DNA from 3 places in the Bradyrhizobium nivariense genome. Region 3 is predicted to be linked to each of the others. Evidence: predicted binding sites of a transcription regulator. Region 3 holds the regulator's gene; each other region holds the start of a gene.
What was found. The regulator HrcA, encoded in region 3, represses chaperone genes, less so after heat shock. The targets are predictions, from matches to a motif close to GTTAGCACTCNCNNNNNGNGAGTGCTAAC.
Positions count from the first base shown of each region.

Region 1: QCM77_RS38670 (co-chaperone GroES) is a predicted target of HrcA. The motif match lies at 1,847-1,875, and genes of this name have one in related genera.
Region 2: QCM77_RS17450 (co-chaperone GroES) is a predicted target of HrcA. The motif match lies at 2,126-2,154, and genes of this name have one in related genera.

Region 1 covers NZ_JARWCR020000078.1:21,872-25,145, forward strand. The annotation lists gene groL (chaperonin GroEL) at 1-1,295, opposite strand, end outside; gene QCM77_RS38670 (co-chaperone GroES) at 1,458-1,754, opposite strand; gene QCM77_RS38675 (hypothetical protein) at 2,071-2,592, shown strand; gene QCM77_RS38680 (protein phosphatase CheZ) at 2,794-3,274, opposite strand, start outside.
Region 2 covers NZ_JARWCR020000018.1:133,190-136,463, forward strand. The annotation lists gene groL (chaperonin GroEL) at 82-1,722, opposite strand; gene QCM77_RS17450 (co-chaperone GroES) at 1,768-2,082, opposite strand; gene QCM77_RS17455 (usg protein) at 2,461-2,748, shown strand; gene QCM77_RS17460 (cupin domain-containing protein) at 2,933-3,274, shown strand, end outside.
Region 3 covers NZ_JARWCR020000006.1:159,363-162,636, reverse strand. The annotation lists gene pncA (bifunctional nicotinamidase/pyrazinamidase) at 1-195, shown strand, start outside; gene grpE (nucleotide exchange factor GrpE) at 273-878, opposite strand; gene hrcA (heat-inducible transcriptional repressor HrcA) at 975-2,063, opposite strand; gene rph (ribonuclease PH) at 2,245-2,958, shown strand; gene rdgB (RdgB/HAM1 family non-canonical purine NTP pyrophosphatase) at 2,970-3,274, shown strand, end outside.

The DNA.
Region 1 (3,274 bases), on a different contig from region 3:
GCGTTGGTGAGGCGGCCCACCGCCTTCTTGGCGCGGAGCAGCGCGACGCCGCCGCCGGGGACGATGCCTTCCTGCACCGCGGCGCGGGTGGCGTTGAGCGCGTCCTCGACGCGGTCCTTCTTCTCCTTGACCTCGATCTCGGTCGCGCCGCCGACGCGGATCACCGCGACGCCGCCGGCGAGCTTGGCGAGGCGCTCCTGGAGCTTCTCACGGTCGTAGTCCGAGCTGGTCTCCTCGATCTGGGCCTTGATCTGGCCGACGCGGGCCTCGATCTCCGGCTTCTTGCCGGCGCCCTTGACGATCGTGGTGTTCTCCTTGTCGATCACCACCTTGCCCGCGCGACCCAGCATCTTCACCGTGACGCTCTCGAGCTTGATGCCGAGGTCTTCGGAGATGAGCTGACCGCCGGTGAGGATCGCGAGGTCCTCGAGCATGGCCTTGCGGCGATCACCGAAGCCCGGCGCCTTGACGGCGGCGACCTTCAGGCCGCCACGGAGGCGGTTGACCACCAGGGTGGCCAGCGCCTCGCCCTCGACGTCCTCGGCGATGATGACGAGCGGCTTGCCCGACTGCACCACGGCTTCCAGCACGGGCAGCATGGCCTGCAGGCCGGAGAGCTTCTTCTCGTGCAGGAGGATGTAGGCGTCCTCGAGCTCGGCGGTCATCTTCTCGGGGTTGGTGACGAAGTAGGGCGACAGATAGCCGCGGTCGAACTTCATGCCCTCGACGATGTCCACCTCGGTGTCGAGCGACTTGTTCTCCTCGACGGTGATGACGCCCTCGTTGCCGACCTTCTGCATCGCCTGCGCGATCATCTTGCCGATGGCAGCATCGCCGTTGGCCGAGATGGTGCCGACTTGGGCGACCTCGGAGGAAGCGGCGACCGGCTTGGCGCGCTTCTCGATGTCCTTGACGACGGCCGCAACCGCGGCGTCGATGCCGCGCTTGAGGTCCATCGGGTTCATGCCGGCAGCAACCGACTTGGCGCCTTCGCGCACGATGGCCTGGGCCAGCACGGTCGCGGTGGTGGTGCCGTCGCCGGCGAGGTCGTTGGTCTTGGAGGCGACCTCACGGACCATCTGGGCGCCCATGTTCTCGAACTTGTCTTCGAGCTCGATCTCCTTGGCGACGGTGACGCCGTCCTTGGTGATGCGGGGCGCGCCAAAACTCTTCTCGATGAGGACGTTGCGGCCCTTCGGACCGAGCGTCACCTTGACGGCGTTGGCGAGAATGTCGACGCCGCGCAGCATGCGTTCGCGCGCGTCTCCGGAAAACTTGACGTCCTTGGCAGCCATGTTCTGCAATCCCTGTTACTTCGTGATGGGTCTTGTTTCGTGATGTGTCTTGTGTGTTCGTCGCATCAATTCCGGGATCCGAAGTGAGAACCCGGCGGAATGATGGATGCCCGGATCTGATGATCCGGGCATGGCATTCAGCGGCCGTTCAGGCGTCTGGCCTTAGGCCATCACGCCCATGATGTCGGACTCTTTCATGATCAGGAGATCTTCGTTGTCGATCTTGACCTCGGTGCCCGACCACTTGCCGAACAGCACGCGGTCGCCGACCTTGAGGTCGATCGGGATCAGCTTTCCAGCCTCGTCGCGGCCGCCGGGGCCAACGGCGACGATTTCGCCCTGGGACGGCTTTTCCTTGGCGGTGTCGGGAATGATGATGCCGCCCTTGGTCTTTGCCTCGGCATCGATACGTTTGACCACGACACGGTCATGCAGCGGACGAAATTTGGATTTAGCCATGACGTTTCCCTTTGGAGGCTCGCTTCGGAAGTAGTGGAGGTGGGTGAGGGGCAGCGCTGCCGTCCGCCCTCTTGCAAGGATCGAACGGCGCGCTTAGCAATCGGTCTTTCCGAGTGCTAATAGTCCGCCCGGGAATATGGCTTGGCCGCGATCCTGTCAAGCAAAGGTGGTTAAGCGATTGGTGAGGCGGATATAGGATGGTGGCATTGGAAACTTGTTCGGAGCGTCGGCGTATAAAAGGACGCCATTGCTCCGGCAGCGGTTTTGCGCTTGGCTGCGTGTGGGGTGCGGCCATGGTCTTGTTCGGGGGAATGCCATGATCAGTTCAGCTCACGCGCGCACGGTCGCCAATCTGGCGGCGGCCTCTTGCCTGGCGCTGCTGCTGGGCGCTTGCGGCGGCGGCATGAGCCTGCCGTCCTTCTCTTCGTCCTCACCGCCGCCCGAGGCCGAGCCCGGCGCCGGTCCGGAAATGCCCGCGTCGATCCGCGCCGACGAGGTCGTCGGCCGCTGGGGCCTCGCCTCGTTCCAGAACCCGGCCGACCGCGCCCGCACCGAGGCTGCCGCCCGGGCCCAGTGCAAAAATCCCTACGTGATCACCGCCGGTTCCTCCGGCGGTGTGATCATGCATCTGGCGGACCAGGCGACGCCGCAGGAGCTGCGGCTGAAGGGCTCGCCCAGCGGCAAGAACTATATCGGGCCGGCGGGTCCGACGCCCGGCGAGCAGGACCGCGAGATCGTCTCCTTCGACGGCCGCGTCCTCATCACCCGCTTCATCGACAAGGACGCCGCCACCCGCTACGGCAACATGGTCTACGTCCGCTGCGCGCCGAGAGCGTAGGCACCGCTCGTCGTCATGCCACGCGAAGGCGAGGCATCCAGTAATCGCCGCCAGTGCTTGAGCCGAGATGCCCGCGTTTACTGGATCGTCCGCCCCGGTGCGCATTTGCGCACAAGGCGGACGATGACAGTGGCGGAAGGGGCCCAAACAAAAAAACGCCGGCTTGCGCCGGCGTTTTGTTTTTCAGAGTGTCGCGTCCGCTCAGTCGAACAGCGCGTCGATGTCGTCCTGCGAGGCGTGGCCGACGTCGCCGGCGAGCTTCGGGCCGTTGAGGAGTTTTTCGTCCTCGCTGCGGGTGTCGGCCGGCGCGGGCACATGGGACTTGATCGCGTCGACCCCGCCCCAGATCTCCATCATGGAGTTGATGTGCTGCTCGATGAACTTCATCGTGGTCATGACCTTGCTGATGCGCTGGCCGGTCAGGTCCTGGAAGTTGCAGGCTTCGAAGATCGAGATGACGCGTTCCTGGATGTCGTCGGCGAGCAGCTTCTGCTGATCGGCCGATTGCACCTTGGACATCGCGCTGGCCGCCTGATCGATCGACTCGGCGGCTTCGAGGATCTGCTGGGTCGCCTGTTCGGTGCCGCCGACGACCGCGCCGAGCTCGCCATTGACCTTGGCCATTTCGCCGCCGTCGAAGCTCTTGCCGTGCAGCGTCGCGATCTCGCGCTTGGTACGGTCG
Region 2 (3,274 bases), on a different contig from region 3:
CCGGAATGACGTGCGGAGACAAACAAAAACCCCGGCATCGCTGCCGGGGTTTCGCATTTGGTGTTTGCTGGAGTGGCTGGATCAGAAGTCCATGCCGCCCATGCCGCCGCCCGGAGGCATCGCGGGGCCGGAGCCGCCCTTCTTGGGCAGCTCGGCGACCATGGCTTCCGTGGTGATCAGCAGGGCCGCAACCGAAGCTGCGTTCTGGATCGCGGTACGGACCACCTTGGTCGGGTCGATGATGCCCTTCTTGACGAGGTCGCCATATTCGCCGGTCTGGGAGTCGAAGCCGTAGGCGTAGGCCTTGTTCTCGAGGACCTTGCCGACGATCACCGAGCCATCTTCACCGGCGTTGATCGCGATCTGGCGAGCGGGAGCCGAGAGCGCCTTGCGCACGATCTCGACGCCGGTCTTCTGGTCGTCGTTCTTGGTGCGCAGGCCCTTGAGCTGCTCGGAAGCACGGAGCAGGGCGACGCCGCCGCCCGGGACGATGCCTTCCTCGACAGCCGCGCGGGTCGCATGCATCGCGTCATCAACGCGATCCTTGCGCTCCTTCACCTCGACTTCGGTCGCGCCGCCGACGCGGATCACCGCGACGCCGCCGGCGAGCTTGGCCAGACGCTCCTGGAGCTTCTCACGGTCGTAGTCCGAGGTGGTCTCCTCGATCTGCGCCTTGATCTGGGCCACGCGCGCCTCGATGTCGGCCTTCTTGCCGGCGCCGTTGACGATCGTGGTGTTCTCCTTGTCGATCATCACCTTCTTGGCGCGACCGAGCATGTTGAGCGTGACGTTCTCGAGCTTGATGCCGAGATCTTCCGAGATGGCCTGGCCGCCGGTCAGGATCGCGATGTCCTGCAGCATGGCCTTGCGGCGATCGCCGAAGCCCGGAGCCTTGACCGCAGCGACCTTCAGGCCGCCACGGAGACGGTTCACGACCAGGGTCGCGAGCGCTTCGCCTTCGACGTCCTCGGCGACGATGACCAGCGGCTTGCCGGTCTGCACCACAGCCTCGAGCAGCGGGAGCAGCTCGTTCAGCGAGGAGAGCTTCTTCTCGTTGATGAGGATGTAGGCGTCGTCCATCTCAACGCGCATCTTGTCGGCGTTGGTGACGAAGTAGGGCGAGATGTAGCCGCGGTCGAACTGCATGCCCTCGACGACGTCGAGCTCGGTCTCGAGCGACTTGGCTTCCTCGACGGTGATGACACCCTCGTTGCCGACCTTCTTCATGGCGTCGGCGAGGAACTTGCCGATCTCCGCGTCACCGTTGGCCGAGATGGTGCCGACCTGGGCGATCTCGTCGTTCGAGGTGACCTTCTTGGAGTTCTTGACGAGGTCCGCAACGACGGCTTCGACCGCGAGGTCGATGCCGCGCTTGAGGTCCATCGGATTCATGCCGGCGGCAACCGACTTGGCGCCTTCACGCACGATCGCCTGGGCGAGCACGGTGGCGGTGGTGGTGCCGTCGCCGGCCGCGTCAGCGGACTTGGAGGCGACTTCGCGCACCATCTGCGCGCCCATGTTCTCGAACTTGTCCTCGAGCTCGATCTCCTTGGCGACGGTAACGCCGTCCTTGGTGATGCGGGGAGCGCCGAACGACTTGTCGAGCACGACGTTGCGGCCCTTCGGGCCGAGCGTGACCTTCACCGCGTTGGCGAGAATGTCGACGCCGCGCAGCATCTTGTCGCGCGCATCAACCGAGAATTTGACTTCTTTAGCTGCCATGTGGATTTTTCCTTAGGTGTCTAGCTGGGTGGGGAGAGGGGGCTGTTAGGCCGCCTTCTTCTTGGAAGCGGGGACGTCGAGGACGCCCATGACATCGCTTTCCTTCATGATCAGCAGATCGACGTTGTCGATCTTGACTTCAGTGCCGGACCACTTGCCGAACAGCACGCGGTCGCCGACCTTCAGGTCGATCGGGATCAGCTTGCCGGCTTCGTCGCGACCACCGGGACCGACAGCGACGATTTCGCCCTGCGAGGGCTTTTCCTTGACGGTGTCGGGAATGATGATGCCGCCAGCGGTCTTCTCTTCTGCGTCGATGCGCTTGACCACGACGCGGTCGTGAAGCGGACGGAATTTCATGCAGTCCTCCTAAGCATTTGTTTAGCTTGATGTTTTCAGGGGTGTTAGCAGTCGATGCCCGCGAGTGCCAATGCGGGTGAAGCTCAGATAAGCCAGGATTTTTGCGGGGGCAAGGGCTTCTACCAGAAAAATCAGCACTCAGAAGCGCTGTCTGCCAGAATTCTTTACCATCGTTAACCGGCCCCGGGGGCCGTATTAGCACGGTGCCGCATCTGCTGCTAACGCATTGAATTTCAACAGCTTGTTAAACTTTTGGGCTTGAGATGGATTATCAGTTTGCGTCACATTTGCCTCATGTGAGCGCATCTCCACCGGGTGGCTCGTAGGGCGTACCGGAACGCCACCCCTTGAATATGCGCTCCTGCAAAGGAGGTTGGCATGGTCTCGCGGGTTGGGGTTGTTTCCGACGATTTCCGGAAACAGGCGCTGGGTTACGGGCTGACGACGGCCGAAATTCTCTATCGGATGCCGGATCATCGCTCGCTGCTCCAGACCTATGTCTGGCAGAATTACGACATGTTTCCGAAATTTCCGGCGCTGACGGATTTCCTGGCGTTCTGGCAGGAGAAGCTCGACGGCCCGCTGCATTCGGTGACGGTCGTGCATTCCAAGCTGATCAAGCCGGCCGAGCTGCGCGCGGTGGACGGCGTGTTCCGGCTGCATTGAAGGCAAATGCGGTGCTGCAGGGTGGGTTAGCGTCAGCGTAACCCTCCATGCATCAACGATTGCGAAGCAAAGGGGTGGGTCACGCCAAGCGGACTGCGCTTCGCGCAGCCGCGGGGCCCACCCACCCTACGATTTCGCATTCTGTGCTAGCCTCTCCCCATAACAACAACAGGGAGGCCAGCCCATGGCCAAGAAGGCAAAATCGCGCACCGCATCGCAAGCCGCGGTGAAGAAGCGGAGCGGAGCCAAGGCCGCGCCCCGATTATCGGCGCGCAAGGCGGTGAAAGCCAAGGCGGTGAGAGCGAAGGCGCGCACTGTCACTCCGAAAAAGCCCGCGCGTCCCAAGCAGCGCATCGCCATCAGCCATCACCGCGAAGAGGATTTCAAAGCCGACGGCCTGCGCGCCTACGCAAAATACCGCGACCTCGGCATCGCCGCTGCAAGCCACGGCCTCGCGCAGGCGCATGTGATCCGCCTGCAAGGCCCCTGCAATCCGGACGAGGTGTCGAAGCTGCACTTCCACGAC
Region 3 (3,274 bases):
GTCGCGGGGCTGGCGACAGATTTTTGCGTGGCCTGGACCGCGCTCGACGCCCGCAAGGCGGGCTTCGAAGTCTATGTGGTGGAAGACGCCTGCCGCGGCATCGACAATCAGGGTTCGCTCGCAAAAGCTTGGGCCGATATGGCCAAGGCCGGCGTGAAGCGGATTCAGTCTGCGGATATCGCGGCGAGCGCGTAGGCGCGGCTAAAAACTGCAAGACCCTCATCCCGAGGAGCGCGCTTGTTCGCGCGCGTCCTCACCATGAGGATTGAGAGCTACACCGGCTCGTTGCTGTTGGCGGCGGGCGCGGCCTTCGCGCCGCCCTTGGCGACACCGACCAAAGCGGGACGCAGCACGCGTTCGCCGATGGTGTAGCCGGCCTGCATGACCTGCACAACGGTGCCCGGGGGCACCGACGCATCAGGCACCTCAAACATCGCCTGCTGGAAGTTCGGGTCGAACTTCTGGCCCGAGGGGTCGAATTTCTTCACGCCGTGTTTTTCCAGCGCGTTGAGCAGCGAGCGCTCGGTCAGCTCGACGCCCTCGATCAGCGAGGCCAGGCCGGGATCAGCCGCCGCACGAGCTTCGGCCGGAACGGCATCGAGCGCGCGCTGCAGGTTGTCGGCGATGTCGAGCACGTCGCGGGCAAAGCCGGTGATGCCGTAGAGGCGGGCGTCAGCGACCTCCTTGGTGGTCCGCTTGCGCAGGTTCTCCATCTCCGCCAGCGTCCGCAGCATGCGGTCGCGCGCCTCGGCGACTTCCTTCTGCAACACCTCGACCGAGCCCAGCTCCGGATCGTCGGGCATGATGTAGGGTTTTGACACCACGGGCTCGCCGGCCGCAGCAGTCGTGTCTTCGGGTTGCCGGTCTCGATCGGTCATCGGCTCTCTTTTCGCATTCGTCTCAGGGGGTTTCTGGCCCGGATATCGTGCTTCGGGCGCCGAAAAGCAAGCGCCCGTGATCGGGGGAAACGCCGGTCAGCCCCCCAGAAGCTGGCTGACGATGCGGGCCGCGTAATCCACGGTCGGGATCACGCGGGCATAATTCAGCCGCGTCGGCCCGATTACGCCCAAAACGCCGACGATATGGCCGGCGGCATCCCGATAGGGCGAGATGATGGTGGACGAGCCCGACAGCGAGAACAGCTTGTTCTCACTGCCGATGAAGATCCGCACGCCTTCCGCGGTCTCGGCCCGGCCGAGCAGGTCGATCACGCCGCGCTTGGTTTCGAGATCGTCGAACAGCAGGCGAACGCGCTCCAGATCGTCCAGCGCATGCAAATCTTCGAGCAAATTGGCGTGGCCGCGGACGATGAGCTGGCGGTCCTCGTTCTCGCCGCCGGACCAGTTGGCGATACCGGCGGAAATCACCTTTTGCGTGAGCTGATCGAGCTCGGCACGGGCCTCTCCGAGTGCGGTCTCGAGCTCGAGCCGCGCCTCGGCCAAGGTCCGGCCGCGGATTCGCGCATTGAGGAAATTGCCGGCCTCGGTGAGTGCCGAGGAGGGAACCCCGAGCGGCAGCACCAGCACGCGGTTTTCGACCTGGCCATCCTCGCCGACCAGGATCACCAGCGCCTTCTCCGGTTCCAGGCGGACGAATTCGATATGTTTCAGCCGCGCATTAGATTTTGGCGTCAGGACGACTGCGGCGGCCCGGGTCAGGCCGGACAAACGCGTTAGTGCCTCCTCCAGCGCAGCCTCGACTGATTGCGCCTGGCCGACGGAGGCGAGCTGACTCTGGATCGCCTGCCGCTCGGCCTCGGTGAGGTCGCCGATCTGCATCAGGGCATCGACGAAGAAGCGCAGGCCGAGTTCCGTTGGCAGCCGGCCGGCGGAGGTATGCGGGGCGTAGATCAGGCCGAGCTGTTCCAGGTCGGCCATGACGTTGCGGACCGAGGCCGGCGACAGCGGCATGGCGATCAGGCGCGAAATATTGCGCGAGCCCACCGGCTCCCCGGTCGCGAGATAGCTTTCGACAATTTGACGAAAGATGTCGCGGGAACGCTCGTTGAGCTGGGCGAGGCCCGCGCGCGGCGCGATCAGATGGATCGGATCGTGATGGGCCACTGACGGTAACTCCTCTCGGATCCACGTAATTTGTCTATCCCGGGCGCTTCTGACAAGCGTGGCGTTCGCGGATGGAAAAACGGGGGTGAATAAGGCCTTGATCTTCCCCCTTGCCGCCCACCCTCACCCCACCTACAAGCACCGCGAACAGCCCTTTTCCGAGAGTTTTGGAGGAATTCCCATGCGGCCAAGCCGCCGTGCGCCCGACGAATTGCGCCCCGTGACGCTGGAGCGCGGCGTGGTCAAATATGCGGAAGGCTCGTGCCTGGTGAAATTCGGCGACACCCATGTGCTGGTCACCGCCACGCTGGAAGACCGCCTGCCGCCATGGCTGAAGGGCCAGGGCCGCGGCTGGGTCACCGCCGAATACGGCATGCTGCCGCGCGCGACCTCGGAACGCACCCGCCGCGAGGCCTCCGCTGGAAAGCAGAGCGGCCGCACCGTCGAAATTCAGCGCCTGATCGGCCGCTCGCTTCGCACCATCATCAATCTCGAAGCGCTCGGTGAGCGCCAGATCACGGTCGATTGCGACGTGCTCCAGGCCGACGGCGGCACCCGCACGGCCTCGATCACGGGTGCCTGGGTCGCGCTCGCCGATTGCGTCAATTGGATGAAGGCGCGCAACATGATCAAGGCCAACGTGTTGCGCGACAACGTCGCCGCGATCTCCTGCGGCATCTACAACGGCACGCCCGTGCTCGACCTCGACTATGCCGAGGATTCCGAAGCCGACACCGACGCCAATTTCGTCATGACGGGCGATGGCCGCATCATCGAAGTCCAAGGCACCGCGGAACGCGAGCCGTTCACGGAAGCCGAGTTCCTGGCGCTGATGGCGCTGGCGCGCAAGGGCGTCGCGCGTCTCGTGGACTTGCAGAAACTGGCGGTAGCGTAGTCAATAGGCCGATGCATCGCCGAATCACCGGAAAGCTCGTCATCGCAACCCACAATCCCGGCAAGCTCGCCGAGATGAAGGAGCTGCTCGCGCCATACGGCATCGAGGCGGTGTCGGCCGGCGAGCTAGGCGTTCCCGAGCCGGAAGAAACCGGAAACGATTTCCGCAGCAATGCCGCGATCAAGGCGATCGCGGCAGCGCAGGTGACGAAGCTTCCGTCTTTCGCCGATGATTCCGGCATCGTGGTCGACGCGCTCGATGGCGCGCCCGGCATCTACTCGGCGCGCTGGGCCGGTCCGAACAAGGATTTTGCCGC